2 regions of the Streptomyces sp. URMC 129 genome follow, and region 2 is predicted to be linked to the other one. Evidence: riboswitches for the same ligand, from Rfam matches in the RefSeq annotation. Region 2 holds a riboswitch; the other holds the start of a gene.
What was found. A riboswitch is a leader RNA that binds a small molecule or an ion and turns the genes downstream of it on or off. The one in region 2 is predicted to bind S-adenosylmethionine.
Positions count from the first base shown of each region.

Region 1: linked by a shared signal. The riboswitch ahead of thrC (threonine synthase) and the one ahead of ACSNOC_RS12940 (aminotransferase class V-fold PLP-dependent enzyme) in region 2 are both predicted to bind S-adenosylmethionine.

Region 1 covers NZ_JBPQTQ010000099.1:13,741-23,930, forward strand. Annotated here, with positions in the region: gene murQ (N-acetylmuramic acid 6-phosphate etherase) at 1-494, shown strand, start outside; gene ACSNOC_RS19845 (hypothetical protein) at 667-831, shown strand; gene groL (chaperonin GroEL) at 950-2,578, opposite strand; gene ACSNOC_RS19855 (cold-shock protein) at 2,858-3,061, opposite strand; gene ACSNOC_RS19860 (ubiquitin-like small modifier protein 1) at 3,486-3,761, opposite strand; gene thrC (threonine synthase) at 3,758-5,056, opposite strand; SAM riboswitch class I at 5,072-5,210, opposite strand; gene ACSNOC_RS19870 (glucosyl-3-phosphoglycerate synthase) at 5,439-6,404, shown strand; gene ACSNOC_RS19875 (alpha,alpha-trehalose-phosphate synthase (UDP-forming)) at 6,562-7,980, shown strand; gene otsB (trehalose-phosphatase) at 8,025-8,846, opposite strand; gene ACSNOC_RS19885 (DUF3263 domain-containing protein) at 8,869-9,129, opposite strand; gene ACSNOC_RS19890 (ABC transporter substrate-binding protein) at 9,164-10,190, opposite strand, start outside.
Region 2 covers NZ_JBPQTQ010000051.1:16-10,205, forward strand. Annotated here, with positions in the region: partial or broken gene ACSNOC_RS12935 (SpoIIE family protein phosphatase) at 19-657, shown strand; gene ACSNOC_RS12940 (aminotransferase class V-fold PLP-dependent enzyme) at 667-1,968, opposite strand; SAM riboswitch class IV at 2,130-2,247, opposite strand; gene ACSNOC_RS12945 (MFS transporter) at 2,498-3,763, shown strand; gene ACSNOC_RS12950 (helix-turn-helix domain-containing protein) at 3,738-4,610, opposite strand; gene ACSNOC_RS12955 (class I SAM-dependent methyltransferase) at 4,688-5,545, opposite strand; gene ACSNOC_RS12960 (4-hydroxyphenylacetate 3-hydroxylase family protein) at 5,542-7,002, opposite strand; gene ACSNOC_RS12965 (flavin reductase family protein) at 6,999-7,547, opposite strand; gene asnB (asparagine synthase (glutamine-hydrolyzing)) at 7,544-9,373, opposite strand; gene ACSNOC_RS12975 (hypothetical protein) at 9,374-10,012, opposite strand.

The DNA.
Region 1 (10,190 bases), on a different contig from region 2:
TCTCCGCCTCGGGGCGCACGCCGTACGCGGTCGGCGCGGTGGAGCACGCCAGGGCGCGCGGCGCGCTCACCATCGGGCTGTCGTGCAACGCGGGCTCGCCGCTGGCCGCCGCCGCCGAGCACGGCATCGAGGTGGTCGTGGGTCCCGAGCTGATCGCCGGCTCGACCCGGCTGAAGGCGGGCACCGCGCAGAAGCTCGTGCTCAACATGATCTCGACCATCAGCATGATCCGGCTCGGCAAGACCTACGGGAACCTGATGGTGGACGTGCGGGCCTCCAACGAGAAGCTGCGCGCCCGCTCGCGCCGCATCGTGCGCCTGGCCACCGGCGCGCCGGACGAGGTGATCGAGTCCGCCCTGACGGCGACCGGCGGCGAGGTGAAGCACGCCATCCTGACCATTCTCGGCGGGGTCGACGCCCCGACCGCCGGCCGGCTGCTGACCGAATCCCGCGGCCACCTGCGCGCGGCGCTGTCGGCGGCGGGCCGCGCTTAGCCACTTTTTTGCACCACGTGGCCGATACGTCAGCATCGGTAGACGCATATCCATCGAATGGGCGGTTTGCGGCTGCGATCATGGCTCATTTCATCTGCCGGTAACACCAACAGACCATCGTTTCAGGCGTCTCACTCAACCCCCACTGTGAAAGGGAGACACCGTGCGAAACATGCGCAGCTTCGGAGTCAAGGCCGCCGCCACCGTCGGGATCATCACCGGCATCGCCCTGCTGGGCTCGGCGGGCTCGGCCTCGGCCGCGGAGGTCGACCTCGGAGTCCAGCCGACCGTGGACGCCCTCCTGCACCTGCTGGCGACCCTGGGCATCACCCTCTGATCGCCTGACTCCCGCTCTTCGCACCACCGCACCACGAGAAAACGGCGAGGGCGGCACCCCCGGTGGGGGTGCCGCCCTCTTCACCTGTCCGGCGGTGCCGGGAAGGCGTGGCGCGGACTCAGAAGTCCATGCCGCCGCCCATGCCGCCGGCCGCGTCGCCCGCACCGGCGGCGGCCTTCTCCGGCTTGTCGGCGATGACGGCCTCGGTGGTCAGGAACAGAGCCGCGATGGAGGCCGCGTTCTGCAGCGCGGAGCGCGTGACCTTGGCCGGGTCGATGATGCCCGAGGCCAGCATGTCCACGTACTCACCGGTCGCGGCGTTCAGGCCGTGGCCCGGGGTCAGGTTGCGCACCTTCTCCACCACGACGCCGCCCTCGAGGCCGGCGTTCACGGCGATCTGCTTCAGCGGGGCCTCCAGCGCCAGCCTGACGGCCGCGGCACCCGTGGCCTCGTCGCCCTCCAGCTCCAGCTTCTCGAAGACGCTGGACGCCTGGAGCAGGGCCACGCCACCACCGGCGACGATGCCCTCCTCGACGGCGGCCTTGGCGTTGCGCACCGCGTCCTCGATGCGGTGCTTGCGCTCCTTCAGCTCCACCTCGGTGGCGGCACCGGCCTTGATGACGGCCACGCCGCCGGCCAGCTTCGCCAGGCGCTCCTGGAGCTTCTCGCGGTCGTAGTCCGAGTCGGAGGAGTCGATCTCGGCGCGGATCTGGTTGACCCGGCCCTGGACCGCCTCGCTGTCGCCGGCGCCGTCCACGATCGTGGTCTCGTCCTTGGTGATGACGACCTTGCGGGCGCGGCCGAGCAGGTCGAGCGTCGCGTTCTCCAGCTTGAGGCCGACCTCCTCGGAGATCACCTGGCCGCCGGTGAGGATCGCGATGTCGCCGAGCATGGCCTTGCGGCGGTCGCCGAAGCCCGGCGCCTTGACGGCGACGGACTTGAAGGTGCCGCGGATCTTGTTCACCACCAGGGTGGACAGGGCCTCGCCCTCGACGTCCTCGGCGATGATCAGCAGCGGCTTGCCGGACTGCATGACCTTCTCCAGCAGCGGCAGCAGGTCCTTCACCGCGCTGACCTTGGAGTTGACGATGAGGATGTACGGGTCCTCGAGCTCGGCCTCCATGCGCTCCATGTCGGTCGCGAAGTAGGCGGAGATGTAGCCCTTGTCGAAGCGCATGCCCTCGGTGAGCTCCAGCTCGAGACCGAAGGTCTGCGACTCCTCGACGGTGATGACGCCTTCCTTGCCGACCTTGTCCATGGCCTCGGCGATCAGCTCACCGATCTGGGTGTCGCCGGCCGAGATGGAGGCGGTCGAGGCGATCTGCTCCTTGGTCTCGACCTCCTTGGCCTGGTTCAGCAGGGCCTCGGAGACCTTCTCGACCGCGGCCTCGATGCCGCGCTTCAGCGCCATCGGGTTGGCGCCGGCGGCGACGTTGCGCAGACCCTCGCGGACCAGCGCCTGCGCCAGGACGGTCGCGGTGGTCGTGCCGTCACCGGCCACGTCGTCCGTCTTCTTGGCTACTTCCTTGACCAGCTCGGCGCCGATCTTCTCGTACGAGTCCTCGAGCTCGATCTCCTTGGCGATCGAGACACCGTCGTTGGTGATGGTGGGGGCGCCCCACTTCTTCTCCAGCACGACGTTCCGGCCCTTGGGGCCGAGCGTGACCTTGACGGCGTCGGCGAGCTGGTTCATCCCGCGCTCAAGGCCGCGCCGCGCCTCCTCGTTGAACGCGATGATCTTGGCCATGTGAAGTGGTCCTCCCAAACCGGGGGTGGATTGCTCCGGACCGCGCTGGCGCCCGCGACGGACGGTCCCCGGCCGGGCGGTTCCTTGCTCCGCCCGGCCCGTGGACCTCACCGAACCGGTCCTTGCTTGTCACTCTCACCTTCCGAGTGCTAAGCCCATGATTAGCACTCGGCCCCCGAGAGTGCAAGCAGGCAGGCGTGGGGGGCGGGGACATGGCCAGGGCCCGCACCCGAGTCTCGGGTGCGGGCCCTGGTGACGAGCCGCGGTACGGTCGGCGGTTCAGGCGGTCACTCGGACCATGTCGGCCTGTGGCCCCTTCTGTCCCTGCGAGATCTCGAACTCCACCCGCTGTCCCTCTTCCAGGGTGCGGTAGCCGTCCATCTGGATCGCGCTGTAGTGGACGAACACGTCCGCACCACCGTCGACCGCGATGAAGCCGTAGCCCTTCTCCGCGTTGAACCACTTGACGGTGCCCTGAGCCATTCCTAACTCCCCATTTTGCTGGCCCTTTCACGGGACCGCACTTCGCGGGCCCGGGTCAGACCTCTCAGACCCCACCCCCTGGCGGTTGGGGGGTGTGCGCCGGAACGCGTCGACCGCCGCTGAATGTATCTGGACGGACGCCCAGTGCAACAGGCCATTCGGGAGAGAATTCTTGGCCACCCAGAACGGGCAAAGACCGCAAATTAGCTGAAAGTTGAATGTTTTTTGCCTACCCAAAAGTGCTAACCCGACAATTGGTGCACCGATTTTCATCGCATTCTTAGTGCGAAGTGACGAGAATTCATATGCGGGTGGCACACGTACGGGATGAGACCAGGGCCACTCTAGCGCCACGTCGTGGCCGACCGCCCCGCGCGACCGGGGTCGCGGGGGCGGTCGTGGAGCCGCGGTGAAGGACGGGCCGTCAGCCGCCCGCGACGGCCGGGATGATCGAGACGCCTGCGCCGTCCGGGGTGGGCGTCTTCAGACCTTCCGTGAAGCGGACGTCGTCGTCGTTCACATAAACGTTGACGAATCGCCGCAGCTTGCCGTCCTCGTCGAGGACCCGGGCGGCGATGCCCGGGTGGGCGCGGTCGAGGTCGGCGAGCACGTCGCCGAGCGTCGCGCCCTCGGCGGCGACCTCCGCCTTACCGTCGGTGTACGTGCGCAGGATGGTCGGAATGCGGACGGTAACGCTCATGATGCGAGGCCAGCCTCTCGGAACGCGTCAAGATTCGGACGGATGATGGCGGAGGGACGAGCGGTGGAGTCCACCGCGTCCAGAGTCTTCAGGCCGTCGCCGGTGTTGAGGACGACCGTCGTCAGCGAGGGGTCGAGGGCACCGGACTCGATGAGCTTCCTGGTCACCCCGACCGTCACCCCGCCCGCGGTCTCCGCGAAGACACCCTCGGTGCGCGCCAGCAGGTGGATGGCGTCCACGATCTGCTCGTCCGTGACGTCCTCGACCGCGCCGCCCGTCCGCCGGGCGATGTCCAGCACGTACGGGCCGTCCGCCGGGTTCCCGATCGCCAGCGACTTGGCGATCGTGTCCGGCCGCACCGGCCGCACCACGTCGTGGCCGGCCTTGTACGCCTGCGAGACCGGCGAGCAGCCGGCCGCCTGGGCGCCGAAGATCTTGTACGGCTTCTCCTCCACCAGGCCGGTGGCGATCAGCTCCTTCAGCCCCTTGTCGATCTTGGTGAGCTGGGAGCCGGAGGCGATCGGCACCACCAGCTGGTCCGGCAGCCGCCAGCCGAGCTGCTCGCAGATCTCGTAGGCCAGGGTCTTGGAGCCCTCCGCGTAGTAGGGGCGGAGGTTGACGTTCACGAAGCCCCAGCCCTCGCCGGCCGGGTCCCCGATCAGCTCGCTGCAGAAGCGGTTCACGTCGTCGTACGTGCCCTGGATGCCGACCACGTCGCCGCCGTACACGGCCGCCATGACGACCTTGCCCTGCTCCAGGTCGTGCGGGATGAAGACGCACGAGCGCAGCCCCGCGCGGGCCGCCGCCGCGCCGACCGCGCCGGCCAGGTTGCCCGTGGAGGAGCAGGAGAGCGTGGTGAAGCCGAAGGCGCGGGCGGCCTCCACGGCGTTGGCCACCACGCGGTCCTTGAACGAGTGCGTGGGGTTGCCGGAGTCGTCCTTCACGTACAGGCCGCCGGTGACGCCCAGCTCGGCGGCGAGCCGGTCGGCCTTGACGAGCTTGGTCCAGCCCGGGTTCAGGTTGGGCTTGTCCGCCACGTCGGCGGGCACGGGCAGCAGCGGAGCGTAACGCCAGATGCTGGCCGGACCGGCCTCGATCCGGCGCCGCAGCGCCTCGGGGTCGCCGCTGGGAAGGTCGTACGCGATCTCCAGCGGCCCGAAACAGGACGCACAGGCGAAGATCGGGGCGAGTCCGAACCTCTCGCCGCATTCCCGGCAGGACAACGCCACGGCGGGGCCGAGGTCGATGGCGGGGGTGGCGGCGCGATCGGCGCCGGTCGCTGTGAGCACAGACATGTGCGGAGGCCCTTCTCCTCATCTTCCCCGCGGCGGCTCTCGCCGCAGGACGGATTTGGCACCTTCCCCACCGGGAGCCTCGAATCGTCACGAGACCGGCGGAAGGGTTGCCGGGGCTTCAACGGGCCGTTCCCTCTGCCCCTCTGGATGAGCGGTATGTGGTTGTATGCGCGGCTTCCCGATATGCGGAGGACACCTGCGCTGTTCGAGACTGTAACGGACGGCCCGCACAATGGCCCGGGCCGTCCGATCCGCGAGACAAGGAAAGGGACCGCGACATCACAGAAAGAAACCTGGTCCCGTCGGGTTCGGACTCCGCCAGGAAGGGGCAGATACGGCCATACGGAGTAAATATGGCCGAACGCGAACAGGAGCGACATTCGTGCTGGAAGAGGCAGAGGAGTGGCTGAGCCGCCGGTCCTGGGACGCCGCTGACCGCTCTATGCCGCAGCTGTTGAACGCGAAGCGGGCAGCAGGCGCGGCAGGCAGCATCAGCGTGGTCCTCCCCGCGCTGAACGAGGAGGCGACCGTCGGTGCCATCGTGGAAGCGCTCCGGCGTGACCTGATGGAGGACGTGCCACTGATCGACGAACTGATGGTGGTGGACTCCGGCTCCACCGACCGCACCTCCGAGGTGGCCGCCGCGGCGGGCGCCAAGGTCGTGCACCGCGACGAGATCCTGCCGCGGATGCCGACCGTCCCGGGCAAGGGCGAGGTGCTGTGGCGCTCGCTGCTGGCCACGAGCGGCGAGATCGTCTGTTTCGTCGACGCCGACCTGAAGGATTTCGACTCCAGATTCGTCTCCGGCATCCTCGGCCCGCTGCTCACGGAGCCGAGCGTGCAGCTCGTGAAGGCGATGTACGACCGGCCCCTGGGTGATCAGCCCTCCCAGGCCCGGCAGGGCGGCAGAGTCACCGAGCTGGTCGCCCGCCCCCTGCTCAACCTGCACTGGCCGCAGCTCGCGGGCGTGGTCCAGCCGCTCGGCGGTGAGTACGCGGCCCGCCGCTCGCTGCTGGAGCGGCTCCCGTTCCCCGTCGGGTACGGCGTGGAGCTCGGGCTGCTCATCGACACGCTCAACCTGGCGGGCCTGGACGCCCTCGCCCAGGTCGACGTGGGCGTGCGCAAGCACCGGCACCAGGACGGCCAGGCCCTGGGCCGGATGGCCGCCGCGATCATGCGCACCGCGCAGAGCCGGCTGCCGGGCTCGGTGATGCCCATCCGGCTCGGGCTCACCCAGTTCGAACGCACGGACGACGGCGGTTTCGCCCCGCTGACGCACCCGATCAACGCGGAGGAGCGGCCCCCGATGGCCACCATCCCCGAGTACGCCGCCCGCCAGGCCGCGTAGGACACCCGGGACTCCCCCGGCGACCGGCCACGCGCCCCCGGTTCCGCCCCCACAGGGGTGAAACCGGGGGCGTCTGTGACAGAACACACGTTTCCTGACAGGTGGGACTGGCTAGCCTCCGCCCGAGACACCCCCCTGGTGGACGGAGAGACCGACGATGAGCGTGCTGGTGGCCTCCAATCGCGGTCCGGTGAGCTACGCGGTGGCCGGGGACGGCTCGCTCACCGCCAAGCGCGGCGGCGGGGGCCTGGTCTCCGGGCTGAGCGCGCTGGACCGGGACGCGGGCACCTGGGTGTGCGCGGCGCTCGGGGACGGCGACCGCGAGGCCGCGCGCCGGGCCGGGGCCCGGCTGGATCCGGCCGACACGGGCGGCCAGGCGGTGCGGATGCTGGACATCCCGGCCGCCACGTTCCACGCGGCGTACAACGGCATCGCCAACTCCGTGCTGTGGTTCGTCCACCACCTGCTGTACCAGACGCCGCTGGAGCCCGTCTTCGACACCGGCTTCGAGGAGCAGTGGGCCGCGTACGAGGAGTACAACGCGGCCTTCGCCGACGCCCTGGCCGAGGAGGCCGCGCCGGGCTCGGCCGTGCTCGTGCAGGACTACCACCTGTCGCTGGTCCCCGGGCTGCTCCGCGCGCGCCGTCCCGACCTGCGGGTGGGGCACTTCTCGCACACCCCGTGGGCGCCGCCCGAGCTGTACCGGGTGCTGCCGGACGCGATCGCCCGCCAGGTGCTGCTGGGCATCCTGGGCGCCGACCGCGCCGCGTTCCTCACCGAGCGGTGGGCGCGGGCGTTCGCGGACTGCTGCGCGGCCGTGCTGGGCGCCGAGGTCGACGGGCTGTCCGTCACCCACGAGGGCCGCACGACGCGGCTGGGCGTGCACGGCCTGGGCGCGGACGCCGCCTTCCTGCGGGAGCGGGCGTTCCGCCCGGACGTGGACGAGCGGCTGGCGGCGCTGCGCGAGCAGGTCGGGGACCGCAGGACGATCGTCCGGGTGGACCGCACGGAGCTGTCGAAGAACATCGTGCGCGGCCTGTACGCCTACCGCCGGCTGCTGACCGACCGCCCCCAGTGGCGCGGCAAGGTGACGCACGTGGCGTTCGCGTACCCGTCGCGGCAGGACCTGGCCGTCTACCGCGACTACACCGCCGAGGTCACCCGAGTGGCGGAAGAGATCAACGCGGCGTTCGGCGCGGACGGCTGGACGCCGGTGGTGCTGCACGTCAAGGACGACTTCGCCCGCTCGCTGGCGGCCTACCGGATGGCCGACGTGGCGCTGGTGAACCCGATCAGGGACGGCATGAACCTGGTCGCCAAGGAGGTCCCGGTCCTCTCCGAGCAGGGCTGCGCCCTGGTCCTGTCCCGCGAGGCGGGCGCGGCGGCCGAGCTGGGCGAGGACGCCCTGCTGGTGAACCCCTACGACATCGCCGCCACCGCCGAGGCGCTCCACGAGGCCCTGTCGATGCCCGAGGACGAGCGGTCCCGGCGCGCGAAGCGGCTGTCCGCCGCCGCGACGGCCCTGCCGCCCCAGGCCTGGTTCCTGGACCAGCTCGCGGCCCTGCGGGAGGGCTGAGCCCGGTCGGCCGCCGGGCCGCCGGGCCGCCGGTGCCGCCGGGGTCAGCTCATGTGGTCGGCCAGGGTGGACAGCAGGGCGGCGACGCCCGCGGGGCCGGGGACGGTCAGGTCGGTCGCCGCGGTCAGCTCCGCGACCTCCGCGCTGCCGCTGCACACCCGCAGGCCCGGCACGCCGCTCCCGGCGAGCCCCGCGACCGCCTCGAAGGCGGCGAGGTCGCCGAGGTCGTCGCCCGCGTAGAGCACCGCCGCCGCGTTCGTGTCGCGGGCCAGGGCGGTCAGGGCCGCGCCCTTGTCCATGCCCGGCGGGCGCAGCTCCAGGACCAGGCGGCCGGGTTCCAGCGTCAGGCGGTGGCGGGCGGCCAGCGCCGCCATCGGGTCGCGCAGGGCCGCGAAGGCGTCCGCCGGGTCGGGGGCGCGGCGGGTGTGGACGGCGAGCGCGTTGCCCTTGTCCTCGACGAACGCGCCGGACTCCGCGACCAGCGCGGGCAGTTCCTCGCGGGCGGCGGCGACGCCCGCGTGCGGCGGCGGGGTCCGCAGCTCACCGGTGGCGGCGTCCCAGCGCTCCGCGCCGTACGCGCCGAGCACCACCAGACCGGCCAGCTCCGGGTGGTCCGCGAAGCCGCCGAGGCGCACGGCGACCCGGGCCGGGCGGCCGGTGACGATGGCGACGGCGGCCACCCGCCCGGCGAGCCGGGCCAGCGCGGGCACCGCGTCGGGGTGGGGCCGTGCCTGCTCGGGGTCGGCCACGATGGGGGCCAGCGTGCCGTCGAAGTCCAGGGCGATCAGCGCCCGGCCGGGCTGATCGAGAAGTGCCGCGAGGCCGGCGCGGCCGGCGTCCGTCGTGGGTACGGGGAGGCTGCCCATGTCCACGACCCTACCGACGCGCTCAGCCGCGCTCGCGGCGGGACTCCCTGAGGCGGCGCAGACGGTTGACGGTCACCGGGTCGTGGGCGAGGGCGCGCGGATCGTCCAGCAGCGCGTTGAGGAGCTGGTAGTAGCGGGTGGGCGAGATTCCGAGGCGCTCGCGGATGGCCCGCTCCTTCGCACCGGCGCCCGGCCACGCGGCGCGCGCCACGGCGAGGACGGCGCGGTCTCTTTCGGACAGTCCGTCCGCGCCGTCGCCGTCGTCGTGGTGCTCGCTGGTCATCCGGGCAGTTTAGGTGGTCGATTCCGGCCGTTTTCTACGCCTGCCGGTCGAGGGTGTCCGCGTCGCTCTGGATCCGGGCGAGGATGCCCTCGACGTCGCCGTCGGGCCGCACGGTCTCCCCGATGCCGTCGGAGATCAGGCGCGCGACCGTGGCCCACGACACCTTGCCGGCCGGGAGGAAGGTGGCGGCCGGCAGCTCGTCCAGGAACGGCCGCAGCCGCCGGTTCTCCGGCGAGTCGCTCTCCCCCATGGTCTGCGCGGCGGGCGTGGAGACGGGCAGCAGGCGATACCGCTCGGCGAAGGTGCTGACGTTGTGGTGCTCGGTGAACAGGTAGGTCAGGAACGTCGCGATGTGCTCCTGGTTCCCGCGCTGCCTGAAGCCGAGCAGCCAGGAGGCGTCGCCCATCACGGAGAGGCTGGCGCCGCGCCGGCCGGGCATCGCGGCCGTGCCGTAGCCGACGCCGCTCTCCTCGGCGAAGCCCGTCAGGAACGGGTCCCCGGTCAGCATCCCGACCCGCCCGGCGGCGAACGCCTGGTACAGGTCGTGGCGCGCGGTGTCGCCGGGGGCCGTCGGGCCGGTCAGGCCGCTGCCGACGAGGCGGTCGCGCAGCCAGGTGAACGTCCAGACGTTGGCGGGCGAGTCGATGGTGTAGCTGCCGGTGGGGTCGGTGAGCGAGCCGCCCCCGGCGAGCATCCACATCAGCGCCTCGCCGTTGGCGTCGTCGTGGCCGAGCGCGAGCCCGTACGGGTACTCGACGCCCGCGCGACGGAGCGCCTGGGCCGCGTCCAGCAGCTCCTCCAAGTCCCGCGGCGGGGTATCGGGGTCGAGACCGGCGTCCTCGAAGAGCGCCTTGTTCCAGAAGAAGGTCTGGAGGTACGCGACGAACGGCATCCCGTACTGGACGCGCCGCACCTCGCCCGCCGCGGCGATGGAGGAGGGGAAGTCGGACAGCACCGGGATGGTGAGCAGGTCGTTGGCGTCGTAGAGCTCGCCCGCACGGGCGAAGTCCGCGAACATGTAGAGCTGCGCGATGTCCGGGGCGTTGCCGTCGTCGATCATC
Region 2 (10,190 bases):
GCCGCCCCGCCCTTCGACACCCACACCACCCACCTGCCCGACGGCACCCTCCTGACCCTGTACACCGACGGCCTGGTCGAATCCCGCCACCGCGACATCGACCACGGCATGAACCACCTCGCCCACCTCCTGGCCACCGCCCCCCGCGACGACCTGGAAGCCCTGGCGGACGCCATCACCTCCACCCTCCTGCCCGAGCGCTCCCCCACCGGCGACGACGCCGCCCTCCTGATCACCCGCACCCAGCAGCTCGCCCCGCGCGACATCGCCACCTGGCCCCTGCCCGAGGACCCCACCGCCGCCCACGAGGCACGCGACCTCATCCGCGACCAGCTCCGCACCTGGGGCATCAGCGACGACACCGAGATGACCACCGAACTCCTCGCCAGCGAACTCGTCGGCAACGTCATCCGGCACGCCAAGGGCCCCATCCGCCTGCGCCTGCTCCGCAGCCGCGCCCTGGTGCTGGAGGTCTCGGACGGCTCCCTGACCACCCCCCACATCCGGCACACCACCCCGGCCGACGAAGGCGGACGCGGACTCCAGCTCGTCGCCGCCATGGCCGACCGCTGGGGCACTCGCTACACCGCCACCGGCAAGTCGATCTGGACCGAACAGCCCATCCCGGACGGGGACGGACCCGGACGACCGCGCTGACCGCCGTCGTCACTCCGTCAGCTCCCGCACCGCGCGCAGCAGGCGGTCGATGTGGGCGGTGGGCGTGCCGGCGCCGAAGCTGACACGGACGGGCTGGAGGGGACCGTCGCAGCCGGCCACCGGGCCGGTGTCGTCCAGCAGGGCGCGGACCAGGGGCTGGGCGCAGAACAGGCCCGAGCGGACGCCGATTCCGTGGCGTTCGGACAGCGCGCGGGCGAACGCGTCGCCGTCCCAGCCGTCGACCGTGAAGGAGACGACGGGCACCCGGGCGGCGTCCGGGCCGAACAGCGACAGGGGACGCACGGCGGGCACGGCGGCGAGCCCGGCCCGCAGCCGGGTCAGCAGCCGCTCCTCGTGCCGCAGGAGCCGGTCGAAGCCCGCCTTGGTGAGGGTCCGGCAGGCCGAGGCGATCGCGTACGCGCCGATGACGTTGGGGGATCCCGCCTCGTGCCGTGCCTCGTCGTGGTGCCATTCCACGTCCACACCGCCGTCCGCCCGGCGGGCCACGATCCGGCTGGCGCCGCCGCCCGCGAGGTAGGGCTCGGCCCGGCGCAGCCAGTCCGCGCGGCCCGCGAGCACGCCGGAGCCGAACGGCGCGTACAGCTTGTGCCCGGAGAACGCGACCCAGTCCACGTCCAGCGCGGCCAGGTCGACGGGCCGGTGCGGGGCGAGCTGGGCGGCGTCGAGGACGACGCGCGCGCCGTGCCGGCGGGCGGCGGCGGCGAGTTCGCGGACCGGCCACAGCTCCCCGGTGACGTTGGAGGCGCCGGTGACGCACAGCAGCTTCGGTCCGGACGGCGCGGCGCGCAGCGCCCGCTCGGCCGTGCGCACCGCCTCCTCCGGGGAGCGCGGCACCGGCAGATAGGTCACGTCGTGGCGGCGGCGCCACGGCAGGAGCGCCGCGTGGTGTTCCGACTCGAACACCAGGACCCGGGTCCCGGCGGGGGCGGCGGCGGCCAGCAGATTGAGCGAGTCGGTGGTGGAACGGGTGAAGACGACCTGGTCGCCGGGGCGGCAGCCGAGGAACCGGGCCACCGTCTCCCGGCTCTCCTCGAACAGCCGGGTGGAGAGCCGGGACAGGTGCCCGGCTCCGCGGTGGACGCTGCCGTAGTACGGCGCGTAGGCGGCGACATCGTCCCAGACCTGGCGCAGCACCGGCGCGCTGGCGGCGTAGTCCAGCGCCGCGTACTCGGTCTCGCCGCCGTCCGCCAGCGGCACCCGGACGCCGGCGCCGAGAACGGCCAGCGGGTCGGACGCCGGGTCGGGCGCCTGGGAGGGGACGGAGGGGACGGCGGGCGTGGTGGTGGTCATCGTGAAGTCTCCCGGAGGCAGGGGGAACACGGCCCGGTGCCGGGGCCGGACCCGAGCGCATCGCGGGCGCGCCGCCAACCACCGGAAGACCGGCGGGAGATGACGGAAAAGGGGTCCGGGACGTGCCCTAGGACATTCGCTGCTTCATGGCGTACTCCCTGATGCCGCGCTTGCCGTGGACCCTGCTGTCCACGGCCCGGTCATCACCCGGGGCACCCCGCCACGGAAGGAGGGTTGCCGGACAGCGGGCCGGGGCCGTTGTCGCTGTCACTCGTGACCTTGGTGCCCATCCTGCCACCGTCCGCCCGCCGTTGGGCCGCCTGTCTCACTTCGCGGACGCCAGGGTGTGAGCCGCGGTCACAGGATGAACGCCTGTCTGGTTGCCTCGCGCCGGTCCCCCCACCATGGCCGGGCCGGGCGGCCCTCGTCCCCGCCGGAGCCGCATGACGCCCCGCCGCCCGGCCCCGGACGCGCCGGCCGTGGTGCCCCCGGGCGCGGCTCCGCACCGTTGTGAAGGGTGGTGATCCGCTTGAGCACTGTTTCCCCCGCCGAGTCCGCCGAGCACGAATCCGCCGAATCCGCCGGGTCCGCCGACCGCGCCGAGGGCTTCGACCGGTTCCGCTACGCGGGCGTGTTCGCGCTGCTGTTCCTGTTCGGGACCGAGACGTTCCTCGTCTCCCCGCTGCTGCCGACCATCTCCGACGACATCGGCGTCAGCGAGGCCGCGGCGGCCTCCAGCGTCACCGCGTACGTGCTCGCGTACGCCGTGACCGCGCCGTTCCTCGGGCTGGTCAGCGACCGGTTCGGGCGCCGCCGGGCCCTCCTCGCCGGGACCGTGCTCTTCACGGTGTCGAACGCCGCCGCCGCCGTCTCGACCGGCCTGGCGCTGCTGGTGATCTCCCGCGCGCTCGCCGGGCTGGCCGCCGCCGCGGCCGGGCCGGCGATCTGGGCGCACATCTCCGAGACCACCTCGGACCGTGTCCGGGGCCGCGCGCTGGGCCTGGGCATGGCCCTGTTCTCCTGCGGCCAGGTCGTGGGCGTGCCGCTCGGCGGGCTGCTGGCCGGCCTGGCGGGGTGGCGTTCCGCGTTCTGGGCGCTGGCCCTGGGCACCGCCGCGGCCGTGCCGCTGCTGCTGCGCCAGGTCCGGCCCACGACGGCCCAGGGCGTCCGGGTCGGCGCCGTCCGGGGCCTGCTGGCCGCGTGGGGCGTGCCGACGCTGCGGGAGGGCCTGCTCGTCAACACGGCGTTCCACGCCGCCAACCTGGGCGCCTACACGTTCCTGGGCGCGCTGCTGGTGGACCGCTTCGACCTCTCGGTCGAGGCGCTGGGCCTGGTCGGCGTGCTCGTCGGCGCCGGGAGCGTGGCCGGGTCGCTGCTGGGCGGGCGCCTGGGCGACCGGGCCCGCGCGGCGGGACGCACGGACCTGCCGCTGCTCGGGCTGTGGGGCCTGCTGCTGGCCGTGGGGATCGCGCTGGCGGCCAAGGGGCCCGGGCTGGTGCTCGCGCTGGCCGGGATCACGGTGTGGTTTGTGGCCAGCGGCGGCTTCGTGACCGACCAGCAGACGCTGGCCGGGACCGTCGCGCCCGAGCTGCGCGCCACGTCCAGCGCGTGGCTGACGTCCACCATGTACGCGGGCACCGGTCTCGGCGCCTGGGCGGTCGGCGCGTTCGCGGACGTGTCGGCCGGGACCCTCGCCGTCGGCGCGGGTCTGGCGCTGGTGGCGGCCCTCGGCGGCGTGCTGCTCAGCCGGGTCGCCCGCGCGGCGGCGGTCAGCCGGCCCGCAGGTCAGGCGTAGCGGGAACGGCACGCAGCCCCCGGCCGGCGAGGGCCGCCATCCGCGCGCGGTCCTCCGCCGTGCCGGGGGTGAACAGCAGGATCAGCGCGGACGGGTCGTCCACCGGGTGGAACGAGGACAGCGAGAGCTGGATCCGCTGCCCGGGCCGGGGCTCGACCGTCACCGTGCGGGCGGTCAGCTCGGCCACCGAGTGGCAGCCCCACCAGTGCCGCAGCTCCGGCACGTCCTCGTCCAGGTGGCGGTAGACCTCGCTGGTCCTGGCGTCGGCCAGGGCCGGACCGGCCTGGGCGCGGAAGTGCTGGAAGACGTTCATGGCGAGCGGCTCCCAGTCGTGGAGGAGGGCCCGCAGCCGCCGGTCGGCCGCCATCAGCCACATCAGATTGCGGCGCTCGGCGGCGATCTCCTCCGGCGCGCCCCACAGGGCGCTCCAGGCGGCGTTCCAGCCCAGCAGGTCGAAGTACCGGTCGAGGAGGACGGCCGGGCTCACCGGCCACGAGTCGAGCACCGGCTGGACGGCGGCGGCGAGCCGGCCGCGGCCGTCCTCGCCGCCGGACCCGGCGGGCTCGTGGTACCCGGCCAGCCGCATCGCGTGGCGGGTGCCCGCCGCGTCCAGCCGCAGCGCCCGGGCGACCGCCTCCAGCACCTGCCGGGAGGCGGTCACCCGGCCCTGCTCCAGCCACGTGTACCAGGCCAGGCCCACCCCGGACAGCGACGCCACCTCCTCCCGGCGCAGCCCGGGGGTGCGCCTGCGGGCCGTGGTCGCCAGGCCCACGTCGGCGGGCTTCAGCAGCTCGCGGTGAGCGCGCAGGAATGCCCCGAGTTCCGTGCTGCGAGGGGGAGTTGACATGGCTTGTGGTGCTCCTCGGCGTGGTGCGGGTACCGCTGTGACCAGCGTAGAAGGGAAAGGGGACCGGGGGGAGGGTGTCAGGCCCGCGGGACGAGCCGCCACAGGCGCACGGGCATGGAGCTGACCCGCCCGCGCTCCTCCTGGCGGCGCGCGGCGGCCTCGCCCACCGCGCGGAAGAACGCGGCGCGCCGCGCGGGCTCGACCAGCCGGCTGTAGTAGTCGCCGAAGGTGGCCGCGTGGAAGTGCGCGTACCGCGCCGCGTCCTCGACGGTCACCTCGGCGGCGCGTTCCGCGATGCCCACCACCTCGAAGTGCTCCCCGAACAGGTCCGTCAGGTCGGCCACGGTCCGGGTGCGGGTGGCGATCGGCAGGACCCCGCCGCCGGCGAGCAGCGACGGCACGTCCGCGCGCCGGACCCCGAGGGCCGTCAGCGCGTCGCGGACGATGTCGTCCTCGCCGCCGAGACCGTGCGGGTCGCGGGCGGGGTGGTACGTCGTCACCAGGAAGGTGCCGCCGGGTGCCAGGTGCCGCGCCACCCACGCCAGGATCCGCTCCTCGGTGGGATACAGCCAGTGCAGCACCGAGGTCATCGTGACGACGTCCGGCCGGTACGCCGCGGGCAGCGGCGGCGGCTCGGGCGCGTTCAGGTCGGCCTCGCGCAGCACGACCCGGTCGCCGTACGGGCGCAGCCGCTCGGTCGCCTCGGCGATCCGGTGCGGGGAGCCCTCCAGACCGACGGCGAGCCGGAGGGAGGGAAAACGGTCGAGGGCGGCCTGGAGCAACTGCCCGATGCCGCTGCCCAGGTCGAGCAGGACGCCGGGCTCCCCGGGGACGTGGCCGAGCACCCAGTCGCGGTCGTGCTCCTGGCGGAGCTTGCTGGCGTCCGCGTAGCCGGACAGGATGCGGGCCTGGATCTCGATCGCGGACGGGGTCATCGGTGTGCCTCCGGGGACGTGATGGCGGGCTCGGGCTCCTCGACGAACCGGCGCAGCCGTTCGCGGGTGCCGCTGACGTCGTAGCGCTTGAAGAGGTTGATGCGGTTGCGGGTCAGGTCGCCGCGGTGGACGTACTCGTAGAGGTCCTGGCGCTGTCCGAAGCTGTCGCCGGTCAGCTCCCAGGCCAGCCGGAAGAGACGGGACTTGCGCTCGGCGTCGATGCCGCGCCCGCGCATGTACCGGTCGAGGTGCGGGCGCAGCCGGGGGTGCGCCAGGTCGCCGGCGGTGGGCTGCATCAGCAGCCCGGACGCCCCGATCCGGCGGACGACGGCCACCGCCTCCGCCGCCACCTCGGCGGACCAGACACGGCTGGCGGCGGTGTCGCCGGGGGCGAGCAGCCCGCTGTCCGTGGTGGCGGCCCGCGCCTCGGCGGCGTCGAGGAAGTACTCGGTCAGCTCGGCGTATCCGGCGAGCCGCCCCAGGTCCTCCTGGACGTTGCGGAAGCCGTCGACGCCGATGCTCTCGGCCACCAGGGTCGCGGTGGCCAGCAGGGTGCGCAGCCGCTCCCGGAACCGGACGTGCCCGATGTACGCGCTCCAGGCGTTGATCCGGCCCAGCCCGGTGCGCGCCAGGTCGCCGTCGCGCAGCAGGAACACCCGGTCCCACGGCACCAGCACGTCGTCGAAGAACAGCATGGCGTCCTGCTCGTCGAAGCGGGCGCCCAGCGGGTGGGCGTGGCCCCAGGGGGCGCTGCCCAGCGGCTCGCGGCACAGGGTGATCAGGCCGGGGGTGTTGAGCGGCAGCGCGAACCAGACCACGAACTGCTCGCCGCGCCGCTGGGCGAACGACGCCGACAGGTACACCAGCACCTCGTGCGCCAGCGGGGCCAGGGTGGTGAGCTGCTTGGCCCCGCGCACCACGATGCCGCGCTCGTTCTCGGCCAGGACCCGCAGGGCGAGGTCGGGGTCGTCCACGGGGTCCGCGGAGCGGTCGATCTGCGGATCGCCCAGCGCGTGCGAGAGGACGAGGTCGTTGTGCGCGCAGTACCGGTACCAGGACTCGGCGTTGCGGCCGAAGCCTCGCCGGTTGGACTCCAGCCGGTGGCGGAAGTCGTAGACGCCGACGGCGATCGACGCCATGAACGCGGGCGAACGGCCGTGCTGGCCCAGCGATTCGGCGTGCCAGAACTCGGCGCTGCGGCGCTGCAGGCGCAGGTCCTCCAGGCTGCGGGGCGGCTGGTAGGCGCGGGCGAGGCGCTGCCCGGTGTCCGGGTCCACCCAGGTCAGCAGGTCCCGGTGCGCCGGGTCGTCCTGGAGGTCGAGCAGCCGGGCCAGTTCGTCCACGGCGGGCTTGAAGGCGGGATGGTCGGCGGGGCTGGTGACGCGCTCGCCGTCCAGATACAGCTCGCGGCCGTCGGCGAGTTCGGCGCGGTAACGGTCCCCGGTGAGCAGAGTCATGCGCGGGCTCCTGCGGATGTGGGTCGGTGGCCGTGGGAGGTGGTGGGGCCGAGGGAGTGGTAGCGGCCGTCGTGGTAGAGGAGGGGGTCGTCCGGCACGCCGTCGGCGGCGGTGACGCGGCCGACGAGCAGGGTGTGGTCGCCGCCCGGGAGGACGCCGTGCAGCCCGCACTCGAACCAGGCCAGGCAGGTCTCCAGCACGGGCGCGCCGTGGGACGCGGTCCCCGGGCGCATCGGCACGGTGGTGAAGAAGCCGAGGGCGCGGCCGGCGCCGGGCGTCGCGAAACGCCGGGCCAGCGGCTCCTGGTCGCGGCCGAGGACGCTCACGGCGAACCGGCGGCTGCCCTTCACCGCCGTCGCGATCGGGCTGCGGCGGTCGACGGCCACACTGACCAGCGGCGGGTCGAGGGACAGGGTGCACAGCGAGGAGACCGTCTTGGCGAAGACCTCGTCGCCGTGCCGTGCGGTCAGCAGCGCGACGCCGGTCGTCCAGGCACGGGCGGCGAGCCGGAAGACGTCCGCCGTCGTGTCACGTCCGCCGTTCACCGCAGGCTCACCCGGTACGCCCGGAGCCATTCGTCCACCTGGACCAGGTGGTCCAGGCCGCCCACCGGGTTGGGGGCGGTGCGGGGGCTGGGCAGGGGGCGGCCGTCGGCGAGCGCGCGGCGGACCGCCGCCCGGTCCACCAGGTCGAACACGGGCGCGTCCGGATCGGACAGCAGCTCGTGGGCGCGGGCCGTCAGGACCTCGGTGTACCGGACCGCGGGGGTGGACGGGTAGCCGCTCTTGGGCCGGTCCGCCACCCGTGCCGGGAGAAGGTCGCGCACGGCGTCGCGCAGCAGGCCCTTGGACCGGCCGCCGGGGGCCTTGAGCGCCCACGGCACGTTCCACAGGTACTCCACCAGCCGGTGGTCGCAGAACGGCACCCGGACCTCCAGGCCGACCGACATGCTCACCCGGTCGACGCGGTCCAGCAGCGGCGGCAGCCAGCGGGTCAGCGCCAGGTGGAACACCTCGCGGACGCGCCGGTCGGGCCCCTGCTCGCCCGCCAGCCGCGGCACGCCGGCGAGGGCGTCCCGGTACGCCTCCGCCACGTACTCGTCGGGGCGGACCTCGGCGCGCACCTCGGGCCGCAGCAGGGCGGCCGGGGTGGTGCGGCCGTGCAGCCACGGGAAGGTGTCGGCGGCGAGCGCGGCGGGATCGTGGAAGTACGGGTATCCGCCGAAGAGTTCGTCGGCGGCCTCGCCGGACAGCGCCACGGTGGAACGCCGCCGCACCTCGCGGAAGAGCAGGTGCAGCGAGGCGTCCATCTCTCCCCAGCCCGGCCGGTCCCGGGCGCGCAGCACCGCGTCCCGGGCGTCCAGCAGATCGTCGTCCGGGAGCACCACCGACGTGTGCAGCGTGCCGATGTGCTCGACGGCGGCCCGGACGTACGGCGCGTCGTGCGTGGTGCGCCACGCGTCGGGCGCGCGGTCGGAGCTGCCGGGGAAGTCCACCGAGTAGGTGGTCACCTTGCCGTGGCCGGCCCGTTCGCGGGCGCCGGCCGCCAGGGCGGTGATGGCGCTGGAGTCCACGCCGCCCGACAGCAGGGCGCACAGCGGGACGTCGCTGAGGAGTTGCCGCTCGACGCTGTCGGCGAGCAGGGACCGCACGGTGTCGCGGGTGGCCCCGGGGCCGTCGGTGTGCGGGCGGGACTCCAGCGACCAGTAGCGCACCTCGCGCGTCGCCGCGCCGCCGACGGAGACCAGGTGTCCGGGGCGCACCTCGCGCAGGCCGCGGAAGATCCCGTGTCCGGCGGTGGGCGCGGCGGGCAGCGCGAACAGCTCCGCGATGCCCTCGGCGTCGAGTTCGGCGCGGAAGAGCGGGTTGGCGAGCACGGCCTTGGGCTCGGAGCCGAACAGCACACCGGTGCGGTGCGCGTGCCAGTACAGCGGCTTGATGCCCAAGTGGTCGCGGACCAGGAGGAGTTCCTGCCGCCGGGTGTCCCACAGGGCGTACGCGAAGATGCCGTTGAAGCGCCGGGGCGCGGCGGCTCCCCACTGGAGGTGGGCGCGCAGCACGACCTCGGTGTCGGAGCGGGTGCGGAAGACGTGCCCGAGAGCGGTCAACTCCTTGCGCAGCTCCCGGTAGTTGTAGAGCTCGCCGTTGTAGCTGAGCACCGCGCCCGGGTCCGCGCCGTCGGTGAACGGCTGGGCGCCGCCGCCCAGGTCGATCACGGACAGCCGGCGATGGCCGAGGGCGGCGTGCCGGGACAGCCAGACGCCCTCGGCGTCGGGGCCCCGGCAGGCGAGGGTGTCGGTCATGGCCCGCACGGTGGGACGGTGGTCGCGCAGGTCGGCGTCCCAGTCGACCCAGCCGGTGATGCCGCACATCTACGCCTCCCCGTTTCCGTCGGCGCCCGCCGGGCGGGGCGCGCTCGCCTCCCACCGGCAGCCGTGCCCGGTGGGTCCGCTGCGCAGCCGGTGCGCGGGGACGTAGCCCTTGGCGCGGATGTTGGCGGACAGCGCCTCCGTGCAGTAGGTGCAGGGGGAGGTGAGGGTGAGCCGGACGCCGTTGCGGCGGGCCTGCTCGCGGTAGTCCCAGATGGCGCAGTGGGTGATGGTGAGGGCCGCGCGGTCGGCGGCCGGCGGGGCGTCGTCGAACTCGTAGTCGGAGCCGTAGAGTTCGGCCTGGCGGGCGATGCGGTGGATCGGGTCCGCGGCGCCGCGGCCGTGGTCGGGCTCGACCTCGCGGTGCACGTCGGCGTTGGCCCGGGCCCAGTCGGCGAGGACCTGTTCCCCGTAGCGGTCGACGAGGAACCGTTCCATCAGGGCCTGGCCGCGGAAGAAGATCCGCTGCCACGCGTACGGTGGCGCGTCGGGTCCGGGCAGGTCGGCGAAGATCTCCGCCTGGAGGGCGAACCAGGCGGTCAGGGACACCTCGTCCCCCTGGGAGACCAGGTACCGGGTCAGGCCGGCCTCGGCCTCGTGGAGCCGCTGGCGCCACAGGGCGGAGCGCTCGGTGTCGGACATGGAACGGTAGGGCGACCGGAGTGCCGGCCGGGCGGAGTCGCCGTCCGGGGCGACCGTGCCCAGCAGCGCTGTGCGTGGTGTGTGTCTGAAGGGCCGATCGGTGGATCTGTGCCCGTCGCTCATCGAGGGCTCCTTAGGGTGGGGGGTACGGACCGCACTGATCTCGTTCGCCGCCCAC